2 regions of the Streptomyces sp. SCPE 10 genome follow, and region 2 is predicted to be linked to the other one. Evidence: riboswitches for the same ligand, from Rfam matches in the RefSeq annotation. Region 2 holds a riboswitch; the other holds the start of a gene.

Region 1 (15,441 bases), 3.9 Mb from region 2:
GTCCTCCCCGCGGGCGGCCACGATCTGGTCGTTGAGCAGGGTGTAGCGGTCGACCTCGGAGAGGTTCGAGGAGACCAGGTCGTCCCGGTCCAGGGTGGGCAGGATGCCGATCATCACGATGCCCGCGTCGACCTCCGTGGCCTTGCGGTCGGCGTAGGCGAGCGAGGTGCGCAGCTCCTCGGCGAGCCGGTCGAAGACCCGGCCGCCCAGCCGGTGCGGCGCGATGTTCACCTCCAGATTGAACATCGCGAGTTCCGTTTGGAAGTCACGGCTCGCGATCCGTTCGAGCACTTGGCCGTTCAACATTTTGGGCATGCCGTCGGAACCGGCGAGATTCAATTCGATCTCCACGCCCATGAGGTTCTTCGGGCGGTCGAATCGCTTCTCGGCCAGTAGCCGCTCCAGCCCCGTCAGACACTTCTGGAGCTTTTCGCGGTAGCGCTGGCGATCGGACAGGTCGAACTGCCCTGCCACGACCTTCTCCCCCATCGAAGTTTCCCTCCTCGAATGGGCGGGCCGGCGTTCCGGCCGCCGGGGCTGGCGGGTCAGGTGGAGTAATGCCCAGTGAAAGCGATCGATAACGTCACATCCGGCCCGGGCCCCCGCTACGCTGTCGGAATGTTCCCCGCGGCACATTCACGGGGCATGCGGCAGCTGCACCTCCGGGTGCCCCGAACGCCCTGGTCGAAAACGCCGACGCCATTCGGCCGTCCGCTACCGGAGCGTATGCCGAGGTCAACGGCGGGTGACCGGCCCGGAAATCGGGAGGAATTCCGCATATCGACGGCCTGATTTCGCCTTGCGGGCTCCGCCGGAATCCGATAGCTGAAACTCCGGTTGAACACATGTCGTATAAACTTCGTCCACAAGGCGGGAGGGTGGTGCCCTCGGTCCTGGTCATGCCGCATTCCTGCCGCGCCGGTTGACGGACGGCAGGGCGAGCCGCACCCTCGTTCTTCACCGATCCGGCCCCCACCTCTCCGGCCTTCCGTCAGCAGACAGCGCCGTCCGCCCCACCTCCCTCGCGCCGCCGCGCCTGTCGAATGAGAGGCGACCCACCATGCCGCTGCACGTTCCTCCTGCCCCCGCGCCCGCCCTGCGCTCCGTCCTCACCGCCCTCGGTTCGCCCACCGCGGTCCGTGAGGCCCGCACTCCCTCCCTGCGTGCCGCGCAGGGGCCGACGGAGCCCGAACTCCCTTTGCCCGTCCATGTGTTGGAGGGACTCACCGCACCGAGCCCGGCCACCACCCGGCTGGCCGGCTGGCGCTTTCTGATCCGCTGCGGCGACCGTGCGGTGGCCGCGGCCGAGACCATGCTCACCCCTGACGGCTGGGCCTTCTCGCACTTCTTCGAGGGCCCCTACGTCGCCTCCACCGAACTCGCCCTCCAGCAGGCAGAGACTCTTCAACTTCCTTATCAGCCGAGGCTGTTGTCGATACCCGGCCTCTACATGCTCGCCTTGTGGCTGCACGGCGACATCACCGGTGACGGCACGGAAGGGCGTCCCGCCGACACCGATCTGCTGGTACCGCTGGCCCCGGCGCCGCCCGGCATAGCGGCCCATCTGCCGCACCGGGTCGCCGATCTGCTGCCGGTCCTGGCCCTGCGCGCCAGCCGTCTCCCGCTGCTCGGCTCACCCGCCGCCTGAACCCGTCCCATCCGTACCCCGCGGCCCCGAGGCGGCGGGGTACGGTGGCGTCCGCACCCGATGCCACCGACGGACTAGTCCGCTTCGGCCACGGCGAACCACCCGAATTGACAGTGCAGTTGGGTTGAACCGCCCGCCCGGGTGATGCGTCCTCAACCTGTGGGAAGCGCTGCCTCGAAATCCCTGCGGAACCACGCCCCGAGGGCAACACTGGGTTCCGACCGACTACTTACGGGGGGACGGCCATGACCACCACAGAGCGAGAGATCCCACCCATGTGCAAGCACCAGCCACCGTGCCCGCCGGCCGAGTCCGCCGACCGGGAGTCCGCCCGTCTCGTGGCGCACCACCCGGAACAGGGCTGGAGTCTGCTGTGCAACGGCGTCCTGCTCTTCGAGGACACCGGTGAGCTGCTGCCCGACGGCCGCGTCATCGCCCCGCACCGCCCGCTCGGCGCGGGCGAGGTGATGACGGCCGCCTGAACCGCTCGGAGGGACGGCAGGGGCCGGTCGCACCCACCCGGTGCGCCCGGCCCCGACGCATGCCCGGCCCGCCGCCTCCTCCCCGGCACGGGACTGGCCGGCCCTGCGGCGAGACGCCTCGCCGGGCCCGCCTGCCGGGGACGCGGTCGTGGCCGGTCCTCGCCTCCATGTCGCCGAAGACCTCCCCCGGTGGACACCCGCGGACCGTGCGACACGCCCACCGCACACCGCCCCCTTCACGTCCCGTCAAGAAACCCGGTCCGTCCGTCAGGGCGCCGTCAAGGCGTCGTGCCGTCGGGCCCGGGGCTGTCTACCGTCTGAGTCATGAAGCACAGCGACGACATCCGGTCCCGGGTGACGAGCCCCACCCCGCCCGCCGGACCGATCGCGTACGACCGCGGCTGGGCCGGTGAGGTGCGCACCGCGGTGCGCTGTGCCGTCGCCCTGTTCGTGCTGCTGCTCTGCATCGACGCCGCAGCCGGCTCCCTCACCTGGTGGCGCGGTCTGCTCTGGGGCGCGCTGGCCGCGCTGCTGGGCCTCGTCCTCTACCCGGCGCGGATCACCGCCGGCGACGGCTGGCTGGCCGGCAGGCGCCTGCTGCGCACCCGCCGGATCCGCACCGACCTGCTCGCGGTGGTGTACCCGCTGGACGGCGTCACCCCTCGCCTGCTGCTGCGCGACGCCCTGGGGAACCGGATGGAGATCGACCCCGAGGTGCTGATCCGCAACCCCGCCCTGTGGTACCGGCTCGACGAGGGCGCCCGGCGGGCCGAGGCCTCCGGCACCCTGCGCTGCGGCACCACCGCCCTGCACCGGCTCGCCCGCCGCGTGGACCGGGAGACCGCGCTGGCCGTGTTCAAGGCGTCCGGTCTGGAATGAGCCCGCCGCACGGGCGTCCCCGGACGCCCGCTCCCCCTCCCCCGCGATGACACTCGGTATCCGCTCCCCACCCCCGGAGGCGCCCCTCGTCCCACCCCCCGCTCCGCTCCTTCTTGATGCGACTCCGGCTTCACCGGGCCATTCTTAACGCAAGATTGACGCCTCCCGGCCCTGGATCCGGGGGCCATGGCGTCACTCTCCGCTTACGCTGGTGCCGCCGTCCGTGGGATGGCCGAAAAGAGCTGAGCCCCACCTCAGGAGCACACCGAATGGCCACGACCGAGCGCCCTCCCAGTACCGGCCGCCTGCGCGCCTGGATGCTGGAGGGCCTGTCCGACATGGGCAAGAGCGGTGGCCACACCGGACCGCACGCACAGCCCGAGCCCCCGCACAAGGGCCAGCGCTGGTGGCGGGTGATGTGCCTGACCGGTGTCGACTACTTCTCCACCCTCGGCTACCAGCCGGGCATCGCGGCCCTGGCGGCCGGTCTGATCTCGCCGCTGGCGACCATCGTGCTGGTGCTGGTCACCCTGGCCGGCGCCCTGCCGGTCTACCGCCGGGTGGCGGAGGAGAGTCCGCACGGCGAGGGCTCCATCGCCATGCTGGAGCGGCTGCTGTCCTTCTGGAAGGGCAAACTGTTCGTTCTCACCCTGCTGGGGTTCGCGGCCACGGACTTCCTGATCACCATCACACTGTCCGCCGCCGACGCCTCCACCCACCTGGTGGAGAACCCGCATCTGACCGACGCCCTGCACGGCCGGCAGATGCTGATCACCCTGCTGCTGGTGGCGCTGCTCGGCGCGGTGTTCCTCAAGGGCTTCCTGGAGGCCATCGGCGTCGCGGTCGCCCTGGTGGGCGTCTACCTCGCGCTCAACCTGGTCGTCGTGATCGTGGGCCTGTGGCACGTCCTCACCGCCGAGCACGTGGTCACCGACTGGACCAACGCCCTGACCACGCAACACGGCAATGTCTTCGTGATGATCGGCGTGGCGCTGATCGTCTTCCCGAAGCTCGCCCTCGGCCTGTCCGGCTTCGAGACCGGTGTGGCCGTCATGCCACACGTCAAGGGCGACCCGGGCGACACCGAGGAACACCCGACCGGGCGGATCCGGGACGCCAAGAAGCTGCTGACCACCGCCGCCGTCATCATGAGCGCGTTCCTGATCACCAGTAGCTTCGTCACCACCCTGCTGATCCCGGAGAAGGAGTTCAAGCCGGGCGGCCAGGCCAACGGCCGTGCCCTCGCCTACCTCGCGCACCAGTACCTCGGCGGCGCCTTCGGCACGGTCTACGACGTCTCGACCATCGCCATCCTGTGGTTCGCCGGCGCGTCCGCCATGGCGGGGCTGCTCAATCTGATGCCGCGCTATCTGCCCCGGTACGGCATGGCCCCGCACTGGGCACGGGCGGTGCGCCCGATGGTCATCGTCTTCACGCTGATCGCCTTCCTGGTGACCTGGATCTTCGACGCCAACGTCGACAAACAGGGCGGCGCCTACGCCACCGGTGTGCTGGTGCTGATCAGCTCCGCTGCGATCGCGGTGACCATCGCCGCCCGCAAGGCGCGACAGCGCCGGTGGACGATCGGCTTCGCGGTGATCTCGGTGGTGTTCCTGTACACCACGGTGGTCAACGTGATCGAGCGACCGGACGGTGTGAAGATCGGTGCCTGCTTCATCGTCGGCATCATCCTGGTCTCGCTGCTGTCCCGGCTGGCCCGCGCCTTCGAGCTGCGCGTGACCAGCGTGACGCTCGACCCGCTGGCGGAACGTTTCATCCGAGACATGGCCAGCCGGAAGATACGGTTCATCGCCAATGAGCCGGGCCATCGCGACAAGGCCGAGTACCGGGACAAGATCGAGCAGATCCGCGCCGACAACGACATGCCGGAGCAGGAGGACTTCGTCTTCGTCGAGGTCACCGTCACCGACCCGTCGGAGTTCGAGGCGAGTCTGACCGTGCGCGGCGAGGTGCTGCACGGGCGGTACCGGGTGCTGACCCTGGAGTCGGCCTCCATCCCCAACGCCCTGGCGGCGCTGCTGCTGCACGTGCGTGACATCACCGGCTGCACCCCCCACATCTACTTCGAGTGGACCGAGGGCAGCCCGTTCGCCAACTTCCTGCGCTTCTTCCTCTTCGGGCAGGGCGAGGTCGCCCCGGTCACCCGCGAGGTGCTGCGCGAGGCGGAGCCGGACCGGGCCCGCCGGCCGCGCGTGCACACGGGCTGAGCCCGGCCCTATCGTGATCGCCATGCAGGACTACACCATCGGCCAGGCGGCGCGGCTGCTCGGCGTCAGCCCGGACACCGCCCGCCGCTGGGCCGACGCGGGCCGGGTGGCCACCCATCGCGACGAGGCGGGAAGGCGGCTCATCGACGGCCGGGACCTGGCCGCGTTCTCCGTGGAACTGGCCAAGGGCGGCGGCGAGGAGGAGCCCTCCTACACCTCCGTGCGCAACGCCTTCCCCGGCATCGTCACCGCGATCAAGCTCGGTGACGTGGCCGCCCAGGTGGAGATCCAGGCGGGCCCGCACCGGCTGGTGTCCCTGCTCACCCGCGAGGCCGTCGAGGAACTCGGTCTGGAGGTCGGCATGGAGGCCACGGCCCGGGTCAAGTCGACCAACGTGCACATCGATCGCGCCTGACCCCGCCGTTCCTCACCGCGCCGGTGCCCGAGCGGCGGCGCCCTGTGCCGGGCCGGCGCCCGCGTACCCCCCGTCCACCCGGATCGCCGTGATCGCGCTGATGTGCCGGGCGCCGCAGCGGTCCTGGGGCAGCACCAGCTGGGGGCCCGCGGCGTCCAGCGGGGTGTCGTCGATGCTCACCCCGAGCAGGACCGGGGCGTCGGCGAAGTCCGGGTCGATCTCGGCCCAGGACAGCAGCGCGTGATGGCCGTCGGTGCCGGTGACGGCGATCAGGAAGCGCAGCCGGTCCTTGCGGCGCCCCGGGTCGAAGCCGGGCCCCGCGTCGGCCAGGACGTCGTACAGCCGCGGCCCGGTGAACCGGTGGTGCCGCATGCCGCTGGTCGCGCACTCGAAGCCGACGGCCACCCGGTGCTGCGGCCAGGACAGCAGGTCCGGCACGGTCAGCCGGGCGGGTCTCACGAGATCACCGGTCAGGGCGAGCCGGGCGAGGGTCATCTGCGACCACCTCCTGCCGGACGGTACCCGCCACGGAGTGCCATACAAACGCACATGCAAGCCACTCCCCGAAGGATCATGGCTCATGCGAAGCAACAAGGGCCTTACACCTGGCAGATGCGGCAGTATCATCATCACGGCACGACCGGAACACCACGGCCGTGTCAGGGCGCGACCGTCGATCCGTCGATCCGAGGAGTAGATCCGTGATGACCCGTTCCGTGCGCCGGACCCGGCGAGTGCTGCGGCCGGCCGGCACGGGAGCCGCCGCCCTGCTGGCCCTGAGCGCCTGTTCCGCTTCGTCCCACTCGGCGGGTGCCGCCTCGGACACCTCCGGCTCGGCCTCCTCGAAGCCGTCCGGCACGGTCACCGTCTTCGCCGCCGCCTCGCTCCAGGAGAGCTTCACCACCCTGGGCAAGGAGTTCGAGCGGCAGCACCCCGGCACCCGGGTCAGGTTCAACTTCGGCGGCAGCGACACCCTCGCCGCCAGCATCACCAGCGGCGCCCCGGCCGACGTCTTCGCCGCCGCCAGCCCCAAGACCATGGCGACCGTCACCAACGCCGGGGACGCGGCCGGCGCCCCGGCCACCTTCGTCCGCAACCAGCTGGAGATCGCCACCCTGCCCGGCAACCCCGGCAAGGTCGCCTCCCTCAAGGACCTCACCAAGCCCGGCCTCAAAGTCGTCCTGTGCGACAGGACCGTGCCGTGCGGCGCCGCCGCGCAGAAGGCCCTGGACGCCGCCCGCCTCACGCTCACCCCGGTCTCCTACGAGCAGGACGTCAAGAGCGCCCTGAACAAGGTGGAACTGAAGGAGGCCGACGCGGCGGTGGTGTACAAGACCGATGTGCACACCGCGGGTGACAAGGTGGAGGGCGTGGAGTTCCCCGAGTCCGCCAAGGCCGTCAACGACTATCCGATCGCCCTGCTGAAGAACTCCGGGAACGCCGGGGCCGCCAAGGCGTTCATCGCCCTCGTGCGCTCCGCCGAGGGCCAGAAGGTGCTGGGCGCGGCCGGGTTCCTCAAGCCATGACCGCTCCCTCCGGACCCGGCGCCGCGACCGGCCCCCGCACGGACCGGCCGCGCCGCCGCCGTACCGCCACCGGGGGCACGGGCGCCCGGCGCACCGCCGCCGCGGGCCGCCGCGGCGCGCCGCTGCCCCTGCTGCTCCCCGGCGTGCTGGCCCTGGCGTTCCTGCTGGTGCCGCTGCTCGCGCTCCTGGTGCGCGCGCCCTGGCGCAGCCTGCCGGACCGGCTGACCAGCGCCGAGGTGTGGCAGGCGCTCCAGTTGTCGCTGGTCAGCGCCACCGCGGCGACCGCCGTCAGCCTGGTCCTCGGCGTGCCGCTGGCCTGGCTGCTGGCCCGCACCGACTTCCCCGGACGCGGCTTCGTGCGGGCCCTGGTGACCCTGCCGCTGGTGCTGCCGCCGGTCGTCGGCGGGGTGGCCCTGCTGCTCGCCCTGGGCCGCAACGGCGTCGTCGGCCAGTGGCTGGACTCCTGGTTCGGGATCACGCTGCCGTTCACCACCGCGGGCGTCGTCCTCGCCGAGGCGTTCGTCGCCATGCCGTTCCTCGTCATCAGCGTCGAGGGCACCCTGCGCGCCGCGGACCCCCGCTTCGAGGAGGCCGCGACCACCCTGGGCGCCTCCCGCTTCACCGCGTTCCGCCGGGTCACGCTGCCGCTGATCGCGCCCGGCATCGCGGCGGGCGCCGTGCTGGCCTGGGCGCGCGCCCTCGGCGAGTTCGGTGCCACGATCACCTTCGCGGGCAACTTCCCCGGCCGTACCCAGACCATGCCCCTCTCGGTCTACCTCGCCCTGCAGAACGACCCCGAGGCCGCGATCGCGCTGAGCCTGGTGCTGCTGGCCGTCTCCATCGCGGTGCTGGCGGGACTGCGCGACCGATGGCTGACAGGGGTGTGACCATGCCGACAGGACGGCGGGCGAGGCCCACGAGCCCGGTAGCGAAGGATTGCGAACCGATGACCGACGTCGACGCCCCGCGGCTGCCGCGGACGGACCGGCAGGGGCTCGACGCGCGGCTCGTCGTGGACCGCGGGTCCTTCCGCCTCGACATGGCGCTGACGGCGGCGCCCGGGGACGTGGTCGCGCTGCTGGGCCCCAACGGCGCGGGCAAGACCACGGCGCTGCGTGTGCTGGCCGGTCTGGTGCCGCTGACCGAGGGCCGTCTGAGGCTCGACGGCGTCCCGCTGGAACGGGTCCCGCCGGAGTCCCGCCCGGTCGGCGTCGTCTTCCAGGACTACCTGCTCTTCCCGCACCTGTCCGCCCTCGACAACGTGGCCTTCGGGCCGCGCTGCCAGGGCCTGGGCAAGGCGGAGGCCCGGGCAGTGGCCGCGGCCTGGCTGGAGCGCATGGGGCTCGCCGAGCACGCGGGCGCCAAGCCGCGCCGGCTCTCCGGCGGCCAAGCCCAGCGCGTGGCCCTCGCCCGCGCGCTCGCCACCCGGCCCCGGCTGCTCCTGCTGGACGAGCCGTTGGCCGCCCTCGACGCCCGCACCCGGCTGGAGGTCAGGGCCCGGCTGCGGCACCATCTGGCCGAGTTCGAGGCGGTCGCCGTCCTCGTCACGCACGACCCGCTGGACGCCATGGTGCTCGCGGACCGGCTGGTGGTCGTGGAGCACGGCCGGGTCGTCCAGGAGGGCGCCCCCGCCGACATCGCCCGCCGCCCGCGCACGGACTACATCGCCCGGCTCGTCGGCCTGAACCTCTACCAGGGCGAGGCCGCGGGCCACACCGTACGGCTGGACGCCGGGCCGGAGATCACCACCACCGAGGAGCTGTCCGGACCGGCCTTCGTCGCCTTCCCGCCGTCCGCCGTGACCCTCTACCGGGACCGGCCCACCGGCGCCAGCGCCCGCAATCTGTGGCGCTGCGAGGTGGCCGGCCTCGAAACCCACGGCGACCGGATCCGCGCCGACCTCACCGGTGAACTCCCCCTCGCCGCCGACCTCACCACGATGGCCGCGGCCGAGCTGGAACTGCGTCCCGGTGCACCGGTCTGGGCGACAGTCAAAGCGACGCAGACCCACGCGTACCCGGCCTGATCCCTCGGGCGCCTACGGTGGGTGACCATGACCCTGAGCATCCGCAACCAGCTCCCCGGCACCGTCACGGCGGTGCACCCCGGCGAGGCGATGGCCATCGTCGAGGTCCGTCTGGACGGCGGGCAGGACCTGACCGCGGCGATCACCCGGGACGCCGCCGAGGACCTGGCCCTCGCGCCCGGCACGCCGGTGCGCGCCCTGGTGAAGTCGACCGAGGTCTCCCTCGCCACGCACCGCGTGGCGGGCCTGTCGATCCGCAACCAGCTCCCCGGCGCCATCACCCGTCTGACCACCGGCGCCGTCATGGCCACCGTGCGCATCGCCGTCCCCGGCGGCGAGCTGACCGCGGCCGTCACCAAGGAGGCGGCCGCCGACCTCGGCCTGTTCGTGGGCTCCGACGTGGTGGCGCTGGTCAAGGCGACCGAAGTGGCACTGGCGACCGCATAGGGCGAGGGCCCCGCCCGGACATCCGGACGGGGCCCTCGGGGCGCGCGGTTCGCCGCGGACCGGTCAGTCCTCGTACGCGTCCAGCGGCGGGCAGGAGCAGACCAGGTTGCGGTCGCCGAAGGCCTGGTCGATGCGGCGCACCGGCGGCCAGTACTTGTCGGCCACCGACACACCGGCCGGGAAGACGGCCTCCTCGCGGCTGTAGGCATGCGTCCACTCGCCGCCGAGCGCACCCGCGGTGTGCGGCGCGTTGTGCAGCGGGTTGTCGTCCGCCGGCCAGACGCCGGAGCCGACCTTCTCGATCTCCGCGCGAATCGCGATCATCGCGTCGCAGAACCGGTCCAGCTCGGTGATGTCCTCGGACTCGGTGGGCTCGATCATCAGCGTGCCGGCCACCGGGAACGACATGGTCGGCGCGTGGAAGCCGTAGTCGATCAGGCGCTTGGCCACGTCGTCCACGCTCACGCCGGTGGCCTTGGTCAGCGGGCGCAGGTCGATGATGCACTCGTGCGCGACCAGGCCGCCGGGGCCGGTGTAGAGCACCGGGTAGTGCGGCTCCAGCCGCTTGGCGATGTAGTTGGCGGACAGCACGGCCACCTGGGTGGCCCGCTTGAGGCCCTCGCCGCCCATCAGGCGGACGTACGCCCAGGAGATCGGCAGGATGCCCGCCGAGCCCCACGGCGCCGCCGAGACCGGGCCCACGCCCGTCTCCGGGCCCGCCGCCGGCTGCAACGGGTGGTTGGGCAGGTACGGCGCCAGGTGCGAGCGGACCGCCACCGGGCCGACGCCGGGACCGCCGCCGCCGTGCGGGATGCAGAACGTCTTGTGCAGGTTGAGGTGCGAGACGTCGCCGCCGAAGTGGCCCGGCTTGGCGAGGCCCACCAGCGCGTTGAGGTTGGCGCCGTCGACGTACACCTGGCCGCCGGCCTCGTGCACCCGGGCGCAGATGTCGGCGACGTGCTCCTCGAACACACCGTGCGTGGACGGGTAGGTGATCATCAGCACCGCCAGCTCGTCGCGGTACTGCTCGATCTTGGCCCGCAGGTCCTCGACGTCGATCTCGCCGTCCTCGGCGGTCTTGACGACGACGACCTTCATGCCGGCCATCGCGGCGCTGGCGGCGTTGGTGCCGTGCGCGGAGGACGGGATGAGGCAGACCGTGCGGCCCTCGTCGCCATTGGCGCGGTGGTAGCCGCGGACCGCCAGCAGACCGGCCAGCTCGCCCTGGGAGCCGGCGTTGGGCTGGAGGGAGACCTTGTCGTAGCCGGTGACCTCGGCCAGGCGGTCCTCCAGCTCGCGGATGAGCGTGAGGTAGCCCTCGGCCTGCTCGGCGGGCGCGAAGGGGTGCAGCGCGCCGAACTCCGGCCAGGTGACCGGCTCCATCTCGGTGGTCGCGTTGAGCTTCATGGTGCAGGAGCCCAGCGGGATCATGCCGCGGTCGAGCGCGTAGTCACGGTCGGCCAGCTTGCGCAGGTAGCGCAGCATGGCGGTCTCGGAGCGGTGCTGGTGGAAGACCGGGTGGGTGAGGTAGTCGACGCCGCGCAGCAGCGCCTCGGGCAGCGCGTCGGCGGCGCTCGCGTCCAGCGCCTCGATGTCGGCCTCGACGCCGAAGGCGGACCAGACGGCGGCCAGGTGCGCCCGCGTGGTGGTCTCGTCGCAGGCCATGGAGACGTGGTCGGCGTCGACGAGGCGCAGGTTGACGCCGTTGTCCCGGGCGGCGGCGACGATCTCGGCGGCCTTGCCGGGCACCCGGGCGGTGACGGTGTCGAAGAACGCGCCGTGCACCAGCTCCACGCCGCCGGCCTTCAGGCCCTCGGCGAGGATCGCGGCGTACCGGTGGGTGCGCCGGGCGATCGTCCGCAGGCCCTCGGGACCGTGGTAGACGGCGTACATGCCGGCCATGACGGCGAGCAGCACCTGCGCGGTACAGATGTTGCTGGTGGCCTTCTCGCGGCGGATGTGCTGCTCGCGGGTCTGCAGGGCCAGCCGGTAGGCCTTGTTGCCGTCGGCGTCGACGGACACGCCGACCAGGCGGCCGGGCAGGCTGCGGGCGAACTTCTCGTGCACCGCCATGTAGCCCGCGTGCGGCCCGCCGAAGCCCATCGGGACGCCGAAGCGCTGGGTGGTGCCGACGGCGATGTCCGCGCCCAGCTCGCCCGGGGAGGTCAGCAGGGTGAGGGCGAGCAGATCGGCGGCGACGGTGACCAGGGCGCCCAGCTCGTGGGCCTGCTCGATCAGCGGCTTGATGTCGCGTACGGCACCGGAGGCGCCCGGGTACTGGACCAGCACGCCGTTGATGTCCCGGGCGGCGATGTCGGCCGGGATGCCCTCGCTGAGGTCGGCGACGACGACCTCGACGCCGGTCGGCTCGGCGCGGGTCTGGATCACGGCGACGGTCTGCGGCAGGGCGTCCGCGTCGACCAGGAACAGGCCCTTCTTGTTCTTGCCCATGCGCCGGGACAGCGCCATGGCCTCGGCGGCGGCCGTGCCCTCGTCCAGCAGGGAGGCGCCCGAGGTGGGCAGGCCGGTCAGGTCGGCGACCATGGTCTGGAAGTTCAGCAGGGCCTCCAGGCGGCCCTGGGAGATCTCCGGCTGGTAGGGCGTGTAGGCCGTGTACCAGGAGGGGTTCTCCATGACGTTGCGCAGGATGACCGGCGGGGTGAAGGTGCCGTGGTAGCCCAGGCCGATCATGGAGCCGAGGACCTGGTTGCGGTCGGCGAGCGAGCGCAGCTCGGCGAGCACCTCGGCCTCGGTGCGGGCGCCCGGCAGGTCGAGCGCGTCGGCGTTCTTGATCACATCCGGGACCGCGGCGGCGGTCAGCTCGTCCAGGGAGCCGTAGCCGACCTGCGCGAGCATCTTGGCCCGCGCTTCCTGGTCGGGGCCGATGTGGCGCTGTTCGAAGGGGATGCCCGCTTCGAGCTCGGAGAGCGGAATGCGATGGGCGGTCATTGCGGAGGCCTCCTGGTCTGACGCGACCTTCGAAGGGCACCACGGCGCGGGTGCCCCGACGGCCTCCCCCTCTGTCATCTCGACCTGAGAGCTTCACCGGACGCCTCGCGGCGCCGGCTTTCACCGTCGGTGAGGGCGGGAGCCGTCGACACCCGCCCTGCTTTCCAGAGTGACCTCGTCCGTGCGGTACGTGGGCCTGAGAGATTCCGGGGAGGATTTGCTCCTTCGGCGCCTCCGAGGTGGTCGGAGGACTCTCCCGCACGGGGTCAGCAGCCGCAATCAGCCTACCAGCGAGGTCAACGGCCGGTTCCTCAAGTGGCCGCCGCGGTGAAAGTGCTCTTTCGTAGTGCTTACGGATGAGTTGCGACCACGTGGAGGGAGAGGGACCGTGCAGACCGACATCGATCCGCGCAACCTGATCGGCCGCAAGGCGTTCGACCGCACCGGTACGAAGATCGGCACGATCGACGAGGTGTATCTGGACGATGCGACCGGCGTGCCCGAGTGGGCGGCCATACGCACCGGCCTCTTCTCCCGGGACGCCTTCGTCCCCCTGGAACCCAGCGAACTCGTCGACGGCACCCTGCACGTCCCCTTCGACCGTTCCCTGATCAAGGACGCCCCCGACTTCGGCGTGGGCCGCCACCTCTCCCCCGAACAGGAACTCCAGCTCTACCACCACTACGGCCTGGACGTGCCCCCGCCGACGGCGGCCCCGGACCACGACTTCGGCAAACTGGCGGGCTCAGAGGAGACCTGACTTCGGCTGCCCCCGCCCGGCGGGCACCGGCACCAGGGGGAGGGGGTCGGCCGGCCGCAGCGCGGGGTCGGTGACGAGGAAGGTCCGTACCCGGCCGGGATCCGACTGAGGGGTCTCGAACCGCACCGTCACCCGGCCCACGCCGCTGCCCTGCACCCACCCGTGGCCGAACTCGTCGTGCCGTACGTCCTGGCCGGCCCGCCAGTGCGGGGCGGCGGGCTCGGGCGCCGCGGCCGACTCGGTCACCGGCTCCTCGGGCGACTCCTCATCCGAGGGCTTGGCCGCCTGGGCGAACAGGTCCTCCTGGGTGTAGTCGGCGAGCCCGGTGACGCCCACCCCGAGCAGCCGCACCCCGCCCGTGGTGTCCACGGAGTCCAGCAGCCGCCCGGCGGCCTCCCGGACGACCTCCGGATCGTCGGTGGGACCCCGCAGCGTCTCGGAGCGGGTCAGCGTCGAGAAGTCGTAGCGCCGCACCTTCAGGACGATCGTCCGCCCGGACAGCCCCGCCTCGCGCAGCCGCCGCACGCAGCGGTCGGCGAGCCGCCGCACCTCGAACCCGATCCGCGGCCGGTCGTGGATGTCCACGTCGTACGTGTCCTCGACCGACACCGACTTGGCCTCCCGCTCGGCCACCACCGGCCGCTCGTCCCGGGCCAGGGCCATGGCGTACAGCGCCTGTCCGTGCGCCTTGCCGAGCAGCCGTACGAGCTCGGCCTCGCCCGCCTCGGCCAGTTCCTCCACCGTGGTGATCCCGGCCCGCCGCAGATGGTCCCCGGTGGCCGGCCCCACCCCCGGCAGGGTGCGCACCGGCATCGGTCCCAGCAGCGCCCGCTCGGTGCCCGGCTCGATGAGCACCAGCCCGTCCGGCTTGGCCTCCTCGGACGCGATCTTCGCGAGCATCTTGGAGGCGGCGAGCCCCACCGACCCGGCGAGCCCGGTGGCCGCGCGGATGTCCGCGCGCAGCTTGAGGCCGGTTCGCCGCGCCGACTCCGCGTCCCATGCCGTTCCCCCGGCCGCCAGGTCCACGAACGCCTCGTCCAGGCTCAGCGGTTCCACCAGCGGCGACAGCTCCCGCAGCAGCGCCATCACCTGGTCGCTGACCGCGCGGTAGAGGGGGAAACGCGGCACCAGATAGGCGGCGTTGGGTGCCAGCCGGCGCGCCTGCGCCATCGGCATCGCCGAGTGCACCCCGAAGACCCGTGCCTCGTAGGAGGCGGTGGCGACCACCCCGCGCGGCCCGAGCCCGCCCACCACGACCGCCTTCCCGCGCAGGCTCGGCTTGGACGCCTGCTCCACCGAGGCGTAGAAGGCATCCATGTCGAGATGCAGGATCGTGGGCGCGTTTCTCACGTCTCCGATGCTGCACCACGGCACTGACAATGCCCATGTGCCGCGAAGGGGCCGGTCAGACCGCCCGGTTGCGGCGCCGCGCCAGCTCGTCCGCTGGGTTGTGCCCGACGAGCGTCTCGCCGGTGTCGATGCGTTCGCCGTGCAGCTGGGACAGGGCGCTCTCCACGTCCCGCCACACCACGCCGACCGCGATCCCGAAGATGCCCTGGCCGCCCTGGAGCAGGGCGTGGACCTCGTCCGGCGAGCCGCACTCGTAGACGGTGGCGCCGTCGCTCATCAGCGTCATCCGCTCCAGGTCGCGGAAGCCGCGCTCCCTGAGGTGCTGCACGGCCGAGCGGATGTTCTGCAGCGAGACCCCGGTGTCCAGGAACCGCTTGACGATCTTCAGGACCACGACGTCCCGGAAGCTGTACAGACGCTGGGTGCCCGACCCGTACGCGGGCCGCACGCTCGGCTCGACCAGGCCGGTGCGCGCCCAGTAGTCGAGCTGTCGATAGGTGATGCCGGCCGCCGCACAGGCCGTGGGCCCCCGGTAGCCGATCTCTTCGGACGTCATGGACGCCGCCCCTCCGCCGCTCGGCACCGCCGTCGGCCGCTGCGGAGCGTGATCCACCGCGCTGCTGTGAACCGGGTACGGACCGCTCTCCCCGAAACCGCGCACAGGAGCACCCCCAGCCGTACCGTCGCCGCTGGTTCTCACGCCGACCTCCGTCCTTGACCTGCCTTCTCGA
Region 2 (15,441 bases):
ATCGCCATCTCGCGGCCGCGGAGCTTGCGCACCTCGTCCGGGGAGGCGCCGACCAGTTCCTTGCCGTTCAGCCAGATCTCGCCGGACATCCGCACGTTCTTGCCGCGCGCGCCGAGCCGGTGCAGGCCCATGACGGCGAGCGAGGTGACGGACTTGCCGGAGCCGGACTCGCCGACGATGGCGAGGGTCTTGCCCTTCTCCAGCGAGAAGGAGAGCCCGTCGACGGACTTGACGACACCGTCGTCGGTCGGGAAGTGCACCTTGAGGTCGCGGACCTCCAGGAAGGCCGAGGGCGCCTTGTCGCCGGCGGTCTCGTCCTTGGCGGTCTTGGAGAGTTCGGTCACGAGAGCCTCACCCGCGGGTCGGCGGCGGCGTAGAGCACGTCCACCAGGAGATTTGCGATGACGACGAAGGCGGCGGCGAGCAGGGTCACGCCAAGGATCTTCGGCAGGTCGTTGTCGGTGATGCCCTGGACCGCGTACTGGCCGACACCGGGCAGCGAGAACACGGACTCGGTGATCACCGCACCGCCGAGCAGCAGGCCGACGTCCATGCCGAAGACGGTGATGATCGGGGTGAGGGCGGCCCGCAGGCCGTGCCGGACGACGACGGTGCTTTCGGGCAGGCCCTTGGAGCGGGCCGTGCGGATGAAGTCCTCGTTCATCGTCTCCAGCATGCCCGAGCGGGTGAGCCGGGCGTAGATCGCGGAGTACAGCAGGGCGAGCGAACACCACGCCGGGAACAGGGTGTTGGCCCACTGCGCCGGGTTCTCGGTGAACGGGACGTAGGTGCGGCCGAAGATCGGCCACTTGTAGGTGAAGAGCAGGATCGCCAGGTTGCCCGTGAAGAACATGGGCAGCGACACGCCGGCGAGGGCGACGCCCATGAAGGTGCGGTCGAACAGCGAGCGCGGCTTGAGCGCGGAGACGACACCGACCGCGACACCGGAGAGCAGCCACAGCACGGCGGCACCCGCGGCCAGCGAGAGGGTGATCGGGATGCGCGAGGTGAGCTGCGACCAGACCGCGACGTGATCCTTGAAGGAGTAGCCGAAGCAGGGAACGTCGCAGTGCACCGTCTTGGGGCCGAGGTTGTAGTCGGTGCCGACCACGATCCCCTTGATGAAGTGCCAGTACTGGACGTAGACGGGCTGGTCCAGACCAAGGTTGTGCTTGACCGCGGCGATGTCCGCCTTCGACGGGCTCTTTCCGATGTACTGCTGCGCCAGTTGGTCCGCTGTCTGGCCGACGAGCCGTGGCAGCAGGAAGAAGATGGCGAAGGTGACCGCGGTGACGACCAGCAGCAGGATCACTGCCGCGAACGTCCGGCGGAGGATGTACGAGATCACGGGGACCGGCGCTGGTGCCCGCGGGCCGCGAAGCCCGCGGGCACCAATGCCTTCACCTGCCTTCCGGGGCTGCTACTTCTTCGTGGTGCCGAGGTTGAGGTAGTCGTACTGACCGCTGAAGGCGGCCGTGGAGACCACGTTGGTGGCGTACGGCGAGCGGTACAGCAGAACCTTGAAGTAGGTCAGCGGGACCAGCGCGGCGTCGTCCATCGCCTGCTTGTCGATCTGCGCGTACAGGGCGTTGCGCTTGGCCGTGTCCGGCTCGGCGATCGCCTGCGCGAGCAGGTCGTTGACCTTCTTGTTGTCGTACTGCGACAGGTTGGTGTTGCCGGACTGGCTGATCGCCTTGCCGTTGAGGATCTGCTGCAGGAAGCCGTAGCCGGACGGCCAGTCGGCACCCCACTGCATCATCATCAGGCCGATGTTCTGCTTGTCGGTGAAGCTCGGCACACCCGCGTAGTCGGTGAAGTACTTGCCCGCCGGGTACTGCTTGAGGGTGGCGTTGATGCCGACCTTCTTCAGCGAGTTGATGATCGCGGTGGCCGCGTCGACCTCACCCGGGCGGTCCGACCGCGCCGTGATGTTGGTGTTGATGGTCTTCTGGCCGCAGGCCTTCAGCTGGTCCTTGGCCTTGGCGATGTCGCCCTTGGAGCCCGGGGTCGCGTAGACGTCCGCCTTCTGGTAGCCGGTGATGTCCGGCGGCAGGACGGTGGAGGCCACGTCGCCGCGGATCGGGCCGCCCATGGCGGTCTGCACGGAGACCTTGTCGATGGCGTACTCGACGGCCTTGCGGCAGGCGACGTTGTCGAACGGCTTCAGCTTGGTGTTGATCGCCGCGTAGACCAGACGGCCACCGTAGGTGTTGTCCGTGCTGGCCTTGCCGTCCGCGGAGTTGAGCAGGTCCGCCTGGGTGGAGGCCTGGACGCCGGTGCCCACGAGGTCGACGGTGGCGTCGCCGGACTGGAGGTCCTTGTCGATCGTCTCCGGGTTGACCTTCAGGTTGACGACGATCTTGTCGGCCAGCTGCTTGCGCAGCGGGTCGGTCTTCGGGTCCCAGTTCTTGTTCGGGACCAGGACGGCCTGCTTGCCCTCCTGGTAGCTCTGGAACTGGTACGAGCCGGAGGACACGATGTGCTTGACGTAGTCGACGCCGTCGTCCTTGGCCTGCGGCACCGGCGCCGTCTCCGGCGTGGCGACCAGGTAGTCGAACTCCTGGAAGGCACGGTTCAGGTGGAAGACGATCGTGGTGGCGTCCGGCGTCTCGATCGAGGACAGGCCCTTGGCGCTCTTGTCCTTGTAGGGGCCCTTGTACTTGTCGCCGTCCTTCATGAACTGCTGGAAGTAGTTCGGACCGAGCGAGAGCACGTCACGCGCGAAGTTGGACCGCTCGACGGCGTACTTGACGTCCTTCGAGGTGATCGGCGTGCCGTCCTGGTACTTCAGGCCCGCGCGCAGCTTGTACGTCCAGGTCTTGCCGCCGTCGCTGGCGACGCCCTTGCTCGCGGCGAGGTCCGGGACCAGGGTGTTGCCCTTGGAACCGGGGCCGGGCTCGAACGTCATCAGCGGACGCGCGTAGAGACGGCTGAAGTTGTACATGTACGCGTAGTACGTGTTGCCGGGGTCGAAGGAGTCCGGCACGTCCGACATCTCGTAGGTGACCGTGCCACCCTTCTTGTCGGACGCGTTGACGACGCCCTTGGTCGCCGCGTTGGCGCCGGCCGCCTTCGGTGTGTCCTTGTTGTCATCGGCCTTGCTGCAGCCTGCGAGCAGCAAGCTTGCGGAGCCGATGGCCGCGACCGCGGCCAGCGCTGACCTTCGCATGATGGTCTGCTTCCCCTCCATTGATCGGAAACTTGATGGGCTCTCTGGCTGCCTAGCGGCTGCGCGGGTCGAGAGCGTCGCGGAGACCGTCGCCGAGCAGGTTGAACGCGAGGACGGTGATGAAGATGGCCAGGCCCGGCACGATCATGTACTGGGGATCGACCTGGTAGTAGGTGACCGCTTCGCGGAGCATGCCGCCCCAGGAGGCCTGCGGGGGCTGGATGCCGACGCCGAGGAAGCTCAGGGACGCCTCGAACAGGATGTTGGTCGGGATGAGCAGCGTCGAGTAGACGATGATCGGGCCGACCAGGTTCGGCAGCAGCTCGCGGAAGAGGATGTACGGGCCCTTGGCACCCATGCCGCGGGCCGCGTCGACGAACTCGCGCTCGCGCAGGGCCAGCGTCTGGCCGCGCACGATCCGGCCCAGATAGGGCCAGTTGAAGAAGCCGATCACGAAGATGAGCACCGCGAGGTGGAGCGGCAGTCCGTTCAGACCGAAGGCGCCGCCCTGGAGGGTGGCGGAGATCGCGATGGCGAACAGCAGCAACGGGAAGGCGAGGAAGACGTCCATCAGCCGGCTGATGATCGAGTCGACCCGGCCGCCGTAGTAGCCGGCGATCACGCCCATGACCGCGCCGATCACGTTGGACAGGACCGTGGCGCCGAAGGCGACGACCAGGGAGACCCAGGAGCCCTCGATGACGCGGGTGGCGATGTCCCGGCCGAACTTGGGGTCCACGCCGAGCGGGTGGTCCATGCTCATGCCGCCCCAACTGCCCTTGGGCAGCGAGGTGTCGGGGACGATCAGGTCCTGGTGGAAGGCGTTGGGGTCGAGGCCGAAGAGTGCCTGGATGGGGCGCGAGAGGATGGCCAGGAGGATCAGCAGGATCACGATGACCCCGCCGGCCACGGCGACCTTGTCCCGCTTGAACCGGGCCCATGCGATCTGACCCAGGGAACGACCCTCGATCCGCCCCTTGTCGGCTCCCGCGAGCACAGCCTCCGGCTGCGCGTCGGCTGCCGCCCCGGTGGTCTCGATCGGTGCGGTCACGATGTGCGACCCCTCTCGCCGGTGGTGACCGGCCTGCGCTGCCGCGGTTTGCGGCTTTGTCGACTTGCCATCGATCACGAGGCTCGGCCTCGTGTCTGAGTCGGGAGTCTTCAGCGTCGTCGCGATCACTCGCCAGAGCTGACGGTGAAAGTATGCGCAACCGTGATGCACTCCGGAGGATTCCGTTATCCGAACAGTGGGTAACGCCCCCCGGACACGGGGCAGTTGGGACACAACGCCGTAATGCCGCGGTTCGGGAGGTACGGCCGCAGGGGCACCCGTACCGGTGCCGGCTCAGTAACCGCCGTGCACCGGGGGATAGCCGTACCCCGGTGCGTGGGCGCGGAGTTGGAGCTGGGGCGCGGGGGCGGGCGCGACGGCGTGGGCCTCGCGGTCGTAGAAGGGGCGGGCATTGGCCCGCATCCACATCACGACCGGGTCGTGGTCGTCGGTCAGCGCGACCGTGGACACCGGGAGGCCCTCCGGGACGGCGCCGACGGACTGCTGCATCATCGCGCGCACCGAGTCGACGGCGGCCGGCGAGGCGTCGTACAGGTCGAGGCCGATGGCGAGGTACGGCGCGCCGAGCGCGGGCTGGACCCAGGCGCGGCGCAGGGAGCGCAGCGCGGGGGTGCGGTGGGCGTGCTGCGCGAGCAGGGCGTAGAACTGGGGGATCTCGATGCCCGGTTCGGACAGCCGCAGCGGTCCGGCGGGCTGGCGGTCCAGTCCGGTGGCGATGCGGCGCAGGTCCAGCCAGGGGATGCCGACGCCGCCGCCCGGGGCGTGCGGATTGAGCCAGAGGCCGTAGTGGTCGGGGTAGAGGGTGCGGGCGACGTCCAGACCGTCGATCACCTCGTAGGAACGGTTCCAGCCACTGGCCGACAGTTCCTGGGCGGAGGTGACACAGGGGGCGTAGTGGAAGCCGCCGACCTCCATGTTCCCGTACTGGGCGTCCGGGGAGCCGGCCTGGCCGTGCCACAGCAGCATCCAGATCTGGCCGGCGGAGGGGGTGGCGAGGGCGCGGAGGAGGGCCTCGTAGGCGTCGTAGCGTCCGGGCGTGACGTGGCGCAGCGTGTGTTCGACGCTTCCGCTGTGGGTGGCGCTCACCTTGTCATGCCCTTCTTTTTCATCATGCCCCGCGTGTGGGGACAGCTTATGCGCCGATGAGCTCCGGCCCCGTTGTTCGTACGCGGGCGCCCGGCCTACTGAACGTAGAAGGGTCGGACGCTTGACTTCAGCCACTGGGCGACCGGGTCGTCCGTGACGTCCAGGAGGATCAGGTTGACCGGCCACCGCACCGGGACCCGGCCGAGGGCGCGGCCCAGGGCCTCCAGCGGGGCGGCGCGGAAGTCGCCCTCCCACCCGGAGAGTTCGACGCCGACGAACATCACCGGGTCGGCCGTCTCGATGGCGGCCAGGCAGCGGCGGGCGGTGAGCACCACGCCGGTCGCGGCGAACTCGGCGGACGCGGCGGAGAAGAAGTCGACCGGGTCGTCCTGCCAGTCGGGCTCGAAGAGGCGGACGCGACCGCCGGCCGCCGGGCCGTCCAGCGGGGTGTTGCCGGCGCGGCACAGCTCGGCCACGGCCTCGGGCGGCAGCGGGATGCCGACCGTGCCGCCGGGGTTGACCGCGATGCCGGCCTGCGGGGGCAGCCCGCGGGCGAACTCCACGGCCGGGGCGATGGCGTACGCCATGTGGGAGCCGGTCGCCTGGCGCAGTTGCTCCTCGGAGCTGAACACCGGGACGTACGCCTGGCCGTCGAGTTCCAGGCCGGGGAGGTCCAGCGGGCCGCTGCCCGGACCGCCGCCGTTGGGCAGCGGCACCCAGAAGAAGCTGCGGCCGAGGACCTCGATGATCCGGCCGCCCGCCGCGGGTATGCCGAGGGAGGCCGACAGCACCTCCTCCAGTTCGTTGCCGGGCCAACCGCCGTGCGGGTGGGGGTGCGCCTGTGCCGGGAAGTCCGCGGGAATGTCCGCCGGGAAGTCCATCTGCCTACCGCCTGCTGGGAACCACTGCTGGGACCACGAAGGCTATCGGGTGGCGGTGACCAGGCCGCTACCCCGTGAACACGATCCGCTGTACCGCGTCCGCCGCGGGCCGGTCCAGCAGCACCGCGGAGCCGCAGCCCGCGGGCAGCTCGCCGCGCTGCACCGCGCCGAGCAGCCGGGCCGTGGTGCGGCGGTGGCGGGCGAAGGCGTACCGGGAGACGCCGCGGCCGCGCTCGCGCTGGCCCGCGCGGGCCGTCTGCTCCGGCACGTCCAGCAGGACCAGGTGCAGGGTGCCGCCGGCGCGCCGGGCCGAGCGGGCGAGCCAGGCGCGCACCCAGGGCTGGGTGCCGCAGTCGTGCACCACCACCGGCTGCCCCGAGCGCAGGGCGCGGCGCAGCGCGAGGTAGTGGGCGGCGCGCACCAGGGGGCGGTAGAGGGCGTACGGCAGGCACCGGGGCAGCCGGGCGGCGAAGCGCTCGCGGGTGTCCTGGGAGTCGACACGGCGGCCGGTGACCGCGCGGCGCATCAGCGTGGACTTGCCGCTGCCGGGCAGCCCGCTGAGAACCACGAGGTCACGGGGGCCGAAGCAGAGGGTGCGGGGCGTGTGGTCCGCCCGGTCGCGCAGATCCCACGCCCGTGTCCGGTCCGCCATGCCCGCCCCCTGTCCCCTGTTCCGGGTCGGCTCCCCCGCCCCCGGCCGGTCCGCGCCCCGGTCTGGTTTCTGCCCGCCGGAGGTAAAGAGAAGGTAATGGCACCGGTATGACGGACGGGTGCGCGCGCCGCCACGGGCCGGTTACGGATGCGGGCCCTGACGGGCACGGGTGCGACGTGCAATGATGTGGCCGCCAACTGCATACCGGCCGCTTGAATCCGCGCGGGAGAGTCCCCAGCCGTCTGCGCTGGGGCGCCGAAGGAGCAAGTCCCTCCCTTGAATCTCTCAGGCCCCGTTACCGCGCGGGCGAGGCACATCTGAAAAGCGGGTCGCTGTGACAGTGGCTCCACCCAAGGTGCAAGCCGTGATCTCGCCCCCGTGGCGGTCCCGGCGAACCTCTCAGGTTCCGATGACAGATGGGGAGGAACGTTCCTCGCCCCATCCCTGTTGCCCTGGGAGACGACCGACCGATGAGCAGTACCGAACTCCGACACACCGCGCTGGACGCCGTGCACCGCTCGCTCGGTGCGACGATGACCGACTTCGCGGGCTGGGACATGCCCCTGCGCTACGGCTCCGAGCGCGACGAGCACATGGCCGTGCGGACCAGGGCGGGCCTGTTCGACCTGTCCCACATGGGCGAGATCACCGTCACCGGCGCCGAGGCGGCCGCCTTCCTGAACCACGCCCTGGTCGGCAACATCGCCTCCGTCGGCATCGGCCGCGCCCGCTACACCATGATCTGCCGGGCCGACGGCGGCATCCTGGACGACCTGATCGTCTACCGGCTCGCCGAGACCGAGTACATGGTCGTCGCCAACGCCTCCAACGCCCAGGTGGTCCTGGACGCGCTGACCGAGCGCGCGGCGGGCTTCGACGCCGAGGTCCGCGACGACCGGGACGCCTACGCCCTGATCGCCGTGCAGGGCCCCGAGTCCCCCGGCATCCTCGCGTCGCTCACCGACGCCGACCTGGACGGCCTGAAGTACTACGCCGGGCTGCCCGGCACGGTCGCCGGCGTTCCCGCGCTGATCGCCCGCACCGGCTACACCGGCGAGGACGGCTTCGAGCTGTTCGTGAAGCCCGAGCACGCCGTCGAGCTGTGGCAGGCGCTGACCAAGGCCGGCGAGGGCGCCGGTCTGGTGCCGTGCGGCCTGTCCTGCCGGGACACGCTGCGCCTGGAGGCGGGCATGCCGCTGTACGGGCACGAGCTGACCACCGCGCTGACCCCCTTCGACGCCGGGCTCGGCCGCGTGGTCAAGTTCGAGAAGGAGGGCGACTTCGTCGGGCGCGCGGCGCTCGCCGAGGCCGCCGCCCGCGCCGAGCAGAACCCCCCGCGCGTCCTCGTCGGTCTGATCGCCGAGGGCCGGCGCGTCCCGCGCGCCGGGTACGCGGTGGTCGCCGACGGAAAGGTGATCGGCGAGGTCACCTCCGGTGCCCCCTCCCCCACCCTGGGCAAGCCGATCGCCATGGCCTACGTCGACGCGGCGCACGCGGCGCCGGGCACCGAGGGCGTCGGCGTGGACATCCGCGGCAACCACGAGCCCTACGAGGTCGTGGCGCTGCCGTTCTACAAGCGCCGGAAGTAGTCGGCGAGCCCGGTCCCGCCCCCGCCCGGCCCGGGCGGGCACGTGACCCTGCGCACATTCACCCGCCCAGTGGCGGTCCCCGCACTCCCCCCGTCATCAGCACTCCCGCGCATACAGGAGAATTCAGGCCATGAGCAACCCCCAGCAGCTGCGTTACAGCAAGGAGCACGAGTGGCTGTCGGGCGCCGACGAGGACGGCGTCTCGACGATCGGCATCACCGAGTTCGCGGCCAACGCGCTCGGCGATGTGGTCTACGCCCAGCTCCCGGCCGTCGGCGACACCGTGACCGCGGGCGAGACCTGTGGTGAGCTGGAGTCCACCAAGTCGGTCTCCGACCTGTACTCCCCCGTCACCGGCGAGGTCACCGCGATCAACGAGAACGTCGTGGACGACCCGTCGCTCGTGAACTCCGAGCCCTTCGAGGGCGGCTGGCTGTTCAAGGTCCGCGTCTCGCAGGAGCCGCAGGACCTGTTCTCCGCCGCCGAGTACGACGCCCACATCGCCGGCTGAGGAGTCGTAGCCCCATGAGTGTCCTGAACACGCCCCTGCACGAGCTGGACCCCGAGGTCGCGGCCGCGGTCGACGCCGAGCTGCTGCGCCAGCAGTCCACGCTGGAGATGATCGCGTCCGAGAACTTCGCGCCGCTCGCGGTGATGGAGGCGCAGGGCTCGGTCCTCACCAACAAGTACGCCGAGGGCTACCCGGGCCGCCGCTACTACGGCGGCTGCGAGCACGTCGACGTCACCGAGCAGATCGCCATCGACCGGATCAAGGAGCTGTTCGGCGCCGAGTACGCCAATGTGCAGCCCCACTCCGGCGCCTCCGCCAACCAGGCGGCCCTGTTCGCGCTGGCCCAGCCCGGCGACACCATCCTCGGCCTGGACCTGGCGCACGGCGGCCACCTCACCCACGGGATGCGGCTGAACTTCTCCGGCAAGCAGTTCAACGTGGTCGCCTACCACGTGGACGAGGAGACCGGCCTGGTCGACATGGCCGAGGTCGAGAAGCTCGCCAAGGAGCACCGCCCCAAGGTGATCATCGCCGGCTGGTCGGCGTACCCGCGGCAGCTGGACTTCGCCGCGTTCCGCCGGATCGCCGACGAGGTCGAGGCCTACCTGTGGGTCGACATGGCGCACTTCGCGGGCCTGGTCGCGGCCGGTCTGCACGCCAACCCGGTCGAGCACGCGGACGTGGTCACCTCCACGACCCACAAGACCCTGGGCGGCCCGCGCGGCGGCATCATCCTCGCGAAGAAGGAGTTCGCGAAGAAGCTGAACTCCTCCGTCTTCCCGGGCTTCCAGGGCGGCCCCCTGGAGCACGTGATCGCGGCCAAGGCGGTCTCCTTCAAGGTCGCCGCCTCGGAGGACTTCAAGGAGCGCCAGCGCCGTACGGTGGAGGGTGCCCGCATCCTCGCCGAGCGCCTGACGGCCGACGACGCCCGCGCGGCCGGGGTGAACGTGCTGTCCGGCGGCACGGACGTGCACCTGATCCTGGTGGACCTGCGCGCCTCCGAGCTGGACGGGCAGCAAGCGGAGGACCGCCTCCACGAGGTGGGCATCACGGTCAACCGCAACGCCGTCCCGAACGACCCGCGGCCCCCGATGGTCACCTCGGGACTGCGGATCGGCACGCCCGCCCTCGCCACCCGCGGCTTCACGGCCGAGGACTTCGCCGAGGTCGCGGACGTGATCGCCGAGGCGCTCAAGCCGTCCTACGACGCGGAGTCCCTCAAGGCCCGGGTGAAGGCCCTGGCCGACAAGCACCCGCTTTACCCGGGTCTGAGCAAGTAAGTCACCTGGTGGGGCACTCGACGAGGAGTGCCCCGCCACTGCCCCAAGGAGTGACCGTGGCCATCTCGGTCTTCGACCTGTTCTCGATCGGCATCGGTCCGTCCAGTTCCCACACGGTGGGCCCGATGCGCGCGGCGCGGATGTTCGCCCGCCGACTGCGCAACGAGGGACTGCTGGACTCGGTCGCCGCCCTGCGCTGCGAGCTGTACGGCTCGCTCGGCGCGACCGGGCACGGCCACGGCACCCCCAAGGCGGTCCTGCTGGGGCTGGAGGGCGCCTCCCCGCGCACGGTGGACGTGGAGACCGCCGACGAGCGGGTCGAGTCGATCAAGCGGGCCGGCCGGCTCTCCCTGCTCGGCGAGCACGAGATCGTTTTCTCCTTCGACGACGACCTGGTCCTGCACCGCCGCAAGGCCCTGCCCTACCACGCCAACGGCATGACGGTATGGGCGTACGACGCCTCGGGCGCGGAGGTGCTGACCAAGACGTACTACTCGGTCGGCGGCGGCTTCGTCGTGGACGAGGACGCGGTCGGCGCGGACCGGATCGTGCTGGACGACACGGTCCTCAAGTACCCCTTCCGCACCGGCGACGAGCTGCTGCGCCTGACGCAGGAGACCGGTCTGTCGATCTCCTCGCTGATGCTGGAGAACGAGCGCGCCTGGCGCACCGAGGACGAGATCCGCGCGGGCCTGCTGGAGATCTGGCGGGTGATGCGGGCGTGCGTGCAGCGGGGCATGACCCGCGAGGGCATCCTGCCCGGCGGCCTCAAGGTGCGCCGGCGCGCGGCCGTCTCCGCCCGTCAGCTGCGCGCCGACGGCGATCCGCTGGCGCACGCGATGGAGTGGATCACGCTCTACGCGATGGCGGTGAACGAGGAGAACGCGGCCGGCGGCCGGGTGGTGACCGCACCGACCAACGGCGCGGCCGGCATCATCCCCGCCGTTCTGCACTACTACATCAACTTCGTGCCGAACGCGGACGAGGACGGCGTGGTCCGCTTCCTGCTGGCCGCGGGCGCGATCGGCATGCTCTTCAAGGAGAACGCCTCCATCTCCGGCGCCGAGGTCGGCTGCCAGGGCGAGGTGGGCTCCGCGTGCTCCATGGCGGCGGGCGCGCTCGCCGAGGTGCTGGGCGGCACGCCCGAACAGGTGGAGAACGCGGCCGAGATCGGCATGGAGCACAATCTGGGCCTGACCTGCGACCCGGTCGGCGGCCTGGTGCAGATCCCGTGCATCGAGCGCAATGGCATGGCCGCGGTGAAGGCGGTCACGGCCGCCAAGATGGCGATGCGCGGGGACGGTTCGCACAAGGTCTCCCTCGACAAGGTCATCAAGACCATGAAGGAGACCGGCGCGGACATGTCGGTGAAGTACAAGGAGACGGCGCGGGGCGGGCTCGCGGTGAACATCATCGAGTGCTAGGGCGGCTCCGGCCGCCTCGGTGCGGTCCGCCGGCGGTGTTCGGCGGCTGGACGTCACCCGCCGGCGGCGGGCCGCGCCTCCGGGCGGTCGGCCGCCAGGAAAGGGCGGAGCAGGGCGAGCAGCGCCCGCGGCCGGTGCAGCGGAATGATGTGGCCGCAGTCCTCGATGACGTGCCCGGTGAGGTCGTCGGCGATCGGCCGGAGCTGGTGTTCCAGCGCCGCGCCGACGGGCTGCGCGCCCACCGCCATCGTCGGCACCGTCAGCCGCGCGGCTGCCACGGCCCGCTCGATCTGTAGCGCGCTCTGCGGCAGTGCCCGGTAGGAGGAGAACGCGCAGCGCAGCGCCTGGCGGCCGGTGTAGGCGCGGACGAAGGCGTCCCGCAGCGGCGGGCGCACGCCGTCACCGAGGGTGCCCGCGCGGAGGAACCAGTCGACGTAGTGGGCCTCTCGGCCTTCCAGGACCGTCTCGGCCAGGCCCGGAACGGCGTGGAAGCCGAACCACCAGGGAGGGCCGTCGGCGAGGAAGTCCTCGGCGCCGGGCAGCCTGCCCAGCAAGGACTCCATGACGACGAGCCGCCGCACCCGGTCGGGACGGCGCAGGGCGAGGAGGAAGGCCGGCGGGGTACCCGCGTCGATGCCCACCACGGCGGCCGAGGAGACCCCGAGCGCCGTGAGCAGGGCCGCGGCGTCGTCGGCCAGGGACTGCGCGTCGTACCCGGTTTCGGCTCGGCCGCTCGCGCCGAAACCGCGCAGGTCGGGTGCGATGACCCGGTACCGGTCGGACAGGTCCGCCATGACCTCCGTCCACACTTCCCAGGTGTGGGGGAAGCCGTGCAGCAGCAGGACGGCCGGACCCGATCCGTCGACGGCCACGTTCAGCTCGACGCCGTTGACGGACACGGAACGCAACTCGGGCATGCGGAACTCCAGGTGCAGGCTGGTAACCATGGGTGACAACCTCACGCTAGGGAACTAGCCTTGGCCTTCCAAGAAGGCACTTTCCCCACAGGTGGTGAGCTGCGGGTGACCACGGCGAAGCCGGCCCGGCGCGGAGATCTGCTCGATCCCCGGTGTCCGACACGGCAGTTGCTCGACCGCATCGGCACCAAGTGGACCTCGATGGCGGTCAAGGCGCTGGCCGAGGCGGCCCCGGCCGAGGTCCGCTTCGCCGAGCTGCGGCGCCGTATGCCGGGCATCTCGCAGAAGATGCTCTCCGTCACCCTGCGCAGCCTCGTCCGCGACGGTCTGGTGGCCCGTCGCGTGGAACCCACCGTGCCGCCCGGCGTCCACTACCGGCTCACCGACCTCGGTCTCTCGCTCGAAGCCCCGCTGTCCGCGCTGCGCACCTGGGCCGAGACGCACATGGCGGAGATCGAGCGCAACAACCGGCTCGCCGACGACATCGACCGGCCCGCCGGCGAAGCCTGACCGGGGGTCCGCGCCGGCGGGCGCCCCCTGGTCGCGCCGTACCGCGCCGACGGGGTTCACCGGGCTCCGGCGTGAGCGGACGCGCCGCCGGTGGTGGTTCCGTGCGGTCGCGCATCGATGGGATCCGGTATCCGGAACGCCCCGTGACCGGGGCAAGTTTCCGGGGGGCCGTGCGGCGGGCACACACTCTGCATGCTCCACGGCATCGACGTAAGTTCCTTCCAGTCCTCGTCATATGACACGGACGGGCTCTCCTTCGTCTTCATGAAGGCGACGGAGGGCCGTTCGTACGTCAATCCCCGGCTCACCGCCCAGACCAAGACAGGCCGCGACGCCGGACTGGTCGTGGGCTTCTACCATTTCCTGTGGCCCGGCAACCTCGACGCCCAGGCGGACCACTTCCTCCAGCACACCCCGGAGCGCCCCGGCGACATCCTGGCCGTCGACTGGGAGGGCACCAGCGACGGCAGTCACGCCAGCAACGCGGAGAAGGACTCGTTCATCCGCAAGTTGAAGCAACTGCGCCCGCACAACCGGGTCATGCTCTATTGCAATCGCGAGTTCTGGTTGAACGTCGACCGGACGTCCTACGCGGGCGACGGTCTGTGGATCGCCGACTACGTGACGGCGGGCAAGCCCCGCATCAAGGCGAAGTGGCGCATCCACCAGTACTCCAGCCAGCCCCACGACAAGAACGTGGCCGACTTCGCCTCCAAGGACGCGCTGAAGGAGTGGGCGGGCGGCTGACGCGCCCAGGGGTGCCCGCTCCCGTCAGAAGGGGCACCCCCGCGAAGCCGCGTCACTTGTTCAGGTAGGTCCAGAACTCGTCGAACGACAGGACCTTGTCGCCGTTGAGGTCGCGGGAGCCGATGATCGCCTCGGCCACCGTGTCGGTGACGTTCCAGTCGCCCCCCTGGGCCAGGGCGGACTTGAACTCGGCGGCGGTGATGAACCCGTCGCCGTCCGCGTCGATCCGCTGGAATTCCTTGCGTGCTGCCTCGATGTCCGCCACCGATCCGCCCCTTTTCGTTCGTGTTTCTCATGCCGTGCAGGCGTACTGACGCTGGTCAGATTAGCTGTCCGCGTGGGCGCGGAGCGCGGCGACCACCCAGGCGAAGTCCTCGGCGTGCGGCGGCGCCGGGGCGCGGTTGACGAGGGCGATCAGTTCCCGGTAACGGGCGACGCGCTCGTTGAAGCCGACGGTCATGCGGTCCAGGACGTCCGCCCGGTCGGCGTCCCCGAAGAGGTCGCGCAGGACCGCGTCCGCCTCCGGCGACCCGGGGTCGATACCGCGCTCGCGGGCCGGGGCGGCCACCTCCACCAGCCGCTTGGCGAACCAGAGGGAACGGCCGTCGGGCCGGCCCGACGCCCCGTCCGCCGCGTTGAACTCCATCGCCCGGCGCATCTGCGCGCGGAAGTCGGGGTCCTGGATCATCTCCGCCAGCTCCACCCACGCGTCGACCTCCTCGGGGGTGGGGTCGTCCGCCGGCTCGACGGTGATGGCGTGCATGCGTTCGCGCACCTCGGGGTCGACGGCATCGAGGCCGTGCAGGGTCTGCGCCACGAACTCCGTCATGATGCGCTGCCGTTCGCCGGCCGACAGCCGGGCCAGTCTGTTCATCAGGGTCGTCTCCTCCACGGTCGAGTCGCGCCGTGCGATGGTCGACAGCACCGCGCGGGTCACCCTCAGCGACCTGATCTGCGCGTCGAGGGCCGCCACATGGGTGGCCGCCACCTCCGCCACGGTCCGCTCCCCCGCCAGCACCCGGCGCACGTCGTCCAGGCCGAGGCCCAGCTCGCGCAGGGTGCGGACCAGTTCGAGGCGGGCCACCGAGGCCGCGTCGTAGAGGCGGTAGCCGCCCGGGGAGCGGGTCACCGGGGCGAGCACGTCCTCGTCGGACCAGTAGCGGATGGTGCGCACGCTCAGTCCGGTGGCCCTGGCCAGCTCCCCGATGGTGAGAAGTCCGGTCCCGTCGTCGTTCATGTCTGGGAGTCTGGACCTTCCAGTGGGTGGAGACTCAAGGAGCGGTCTTGGAGACCTTGCGGGAGATTCTGGACCACGCCGCGCGGGACGTCTTTCCGGCCGCGGACGGCCGTACGCGCGTCGTGCCGCAGCCCTCGCCCCGGGACGCGGCGGTGCTGGCGTTCACCGCGCACAGCGTGGTGGTCACGGACGAGGACCCCGCCTGGGTGGAGGCGGCGCTGCGCGGCCTGGACTGCGATCCGCTGGCGGGCGCCCTGCACCCGGCGTTCCTCGCCGCGCTGCTGGAGCGGACCGGGCGGCGGGCGGAGACGGTGGACGCGCTGCTGGTGGGCGCCCCGCTGCCGGGTGCCCCCGCGCTCGCGCTGA

Evidence for each region. Region 2 has a riboswitch for glycine ahead of gcvT (glycine cleavage system aminomethyltransferase GcvT). Riboswitches for the same ligand answer to the same signal wherever they lie in the genome.
Region 1: another riboswitch for glycine. It lies ahead of gcvP (aminomethyl-transferring glycine dehydrogenase); the one in region 2 lies ahead of gcvT (glycine cleavage system aminomethyltransferase GcvT).

What each region holds. Positions count from the first base shown of each region.
Region 1 covers NZ_CP197069.1:1,445,151-1,460,591, forward strand. The annotation lists gene ACSP97_RS06820 (glutamate--cysteine ligase) at 1-489, opposite strand, end outside; gene ACSP97_RS06825 (hypothetical protein) at 1,061-1,648, shown strand; gene ACSP97_RS06830 (DUF5999 family protein) at 1,924-2,130, shown strand; gene ACSP97_RS06835 (hypothetical protein) at 2,455-3,009, shown strand; gene ACSP97_RS06840 (amino acid transporter) at 3,279-5,237, shown strand; gene ACSP97_RS06845 (TOBE domain-containing protein) at 5,260-5,652, shown strand; gene ACSP97_RS06850 (molybdopterin-dependent oxidoreductase) at 5,665-6,147, opposite strand; gene modA (molybdate ABC transporter substrate-binding protein) at 6,357-7,178, shown strand; gene modB (molybdate ABC transporter permease subunit) at 7,175-8,065, shown strand; gene ACSP97_RS06865 (ABC transporter ATP-binding protein) at 8,125-9,204, shown strand; gene ACSP97_RS06870 (TOBE domain-containing protein) at 9,232-9,651, shown strand; gene gcvP (aminomethyl-transferring glycine dehydrogenase) at 9,715-12,600, opposite strand; glycine riboswitch at 12,775-12,869, opposite strand; partial or broken gene ACSP97_RS06880 (PRC-barrel domain-containing protein) at 12,989-13,147, shown strand; partial or broken gene ACSP97_RS06885 (DNA polymerase IV) at 13,282-14,710, opposite strand; gene ACSP97_RS06890 (MerR family transcriptional regulator) at 14,766-15,410, opposite strand.
Region 2 covers NZ_CP197069.1:5,306,242-5,321,682, reverse strand. The annotation lists gene ACSP97_RS24740 (ABC transporter ATP-binding protein) at 1-344, opposite strand, end outside; gene ACSP97_RS24735 (ABC transporter permease) at 341-1,348, opposite strand; gene ACSP97_RS24730 (ABC transporter substrate-binding protein) at 1,421-3,169, opposite strand; gene ACSP97_RS24725 (ABC transporter permease) at 3,222-4,220, opposite strand; gene ACSP97_RS24720 (enhanced serine sensitivity protein SseB C-terminal domain-containing protein) at 4,515-5,327, opposite strand; gene ACSP97_RS24715 (enhanced serine sensitivity protein SseB) at 5,423-6,208, opposite strand; gene ACSP97_RS24710 (AAA family ATPase) at 6,276-6,860, opposite strand; glycine riboswitch at 7,074-7,171, shown strand; glycine riboswitch at 7,172-7,286, shown strand; gene gcvT (glycine cleavage system aminomethyltransferase GcvT) at 7,331-8,449, shown strand; gene gcvH (glycine cleavage system protein GcvH) at 8,580-8,960, shown strand; gene glyA (serine hydroxymethyltransferase) at 8,975-10,240, shown strand; gene ACSP97_RS24690 (L-serine ammonia-lyase) at 10,297-11,664, shown strand; gene ACSP97_RS24685 (alpha/beta fold hydrolase) at 11,718-12,581, opposite strand; gene ACSP97_RS24680 (winged helix-turn-helix transcriptional regulator) at 12,687-13,091, shown strand; gene ACSP97_RS24675 (glycoside hydrolase family 25 protein) at 13,284-13,838, shown strand; gene ACSP97_RS24670 (EF-hand domain-containing protein) at 13,891-14,103, opposite strand; gene ACSP97_RS24665 (helix-turn-helix domain-containing protein) at 14,164-15,075, opposite strand; gene ACSP97_RS24660 (GNAT family N-acetyltransferase) at 15,123-15,441, shown strand, end outside.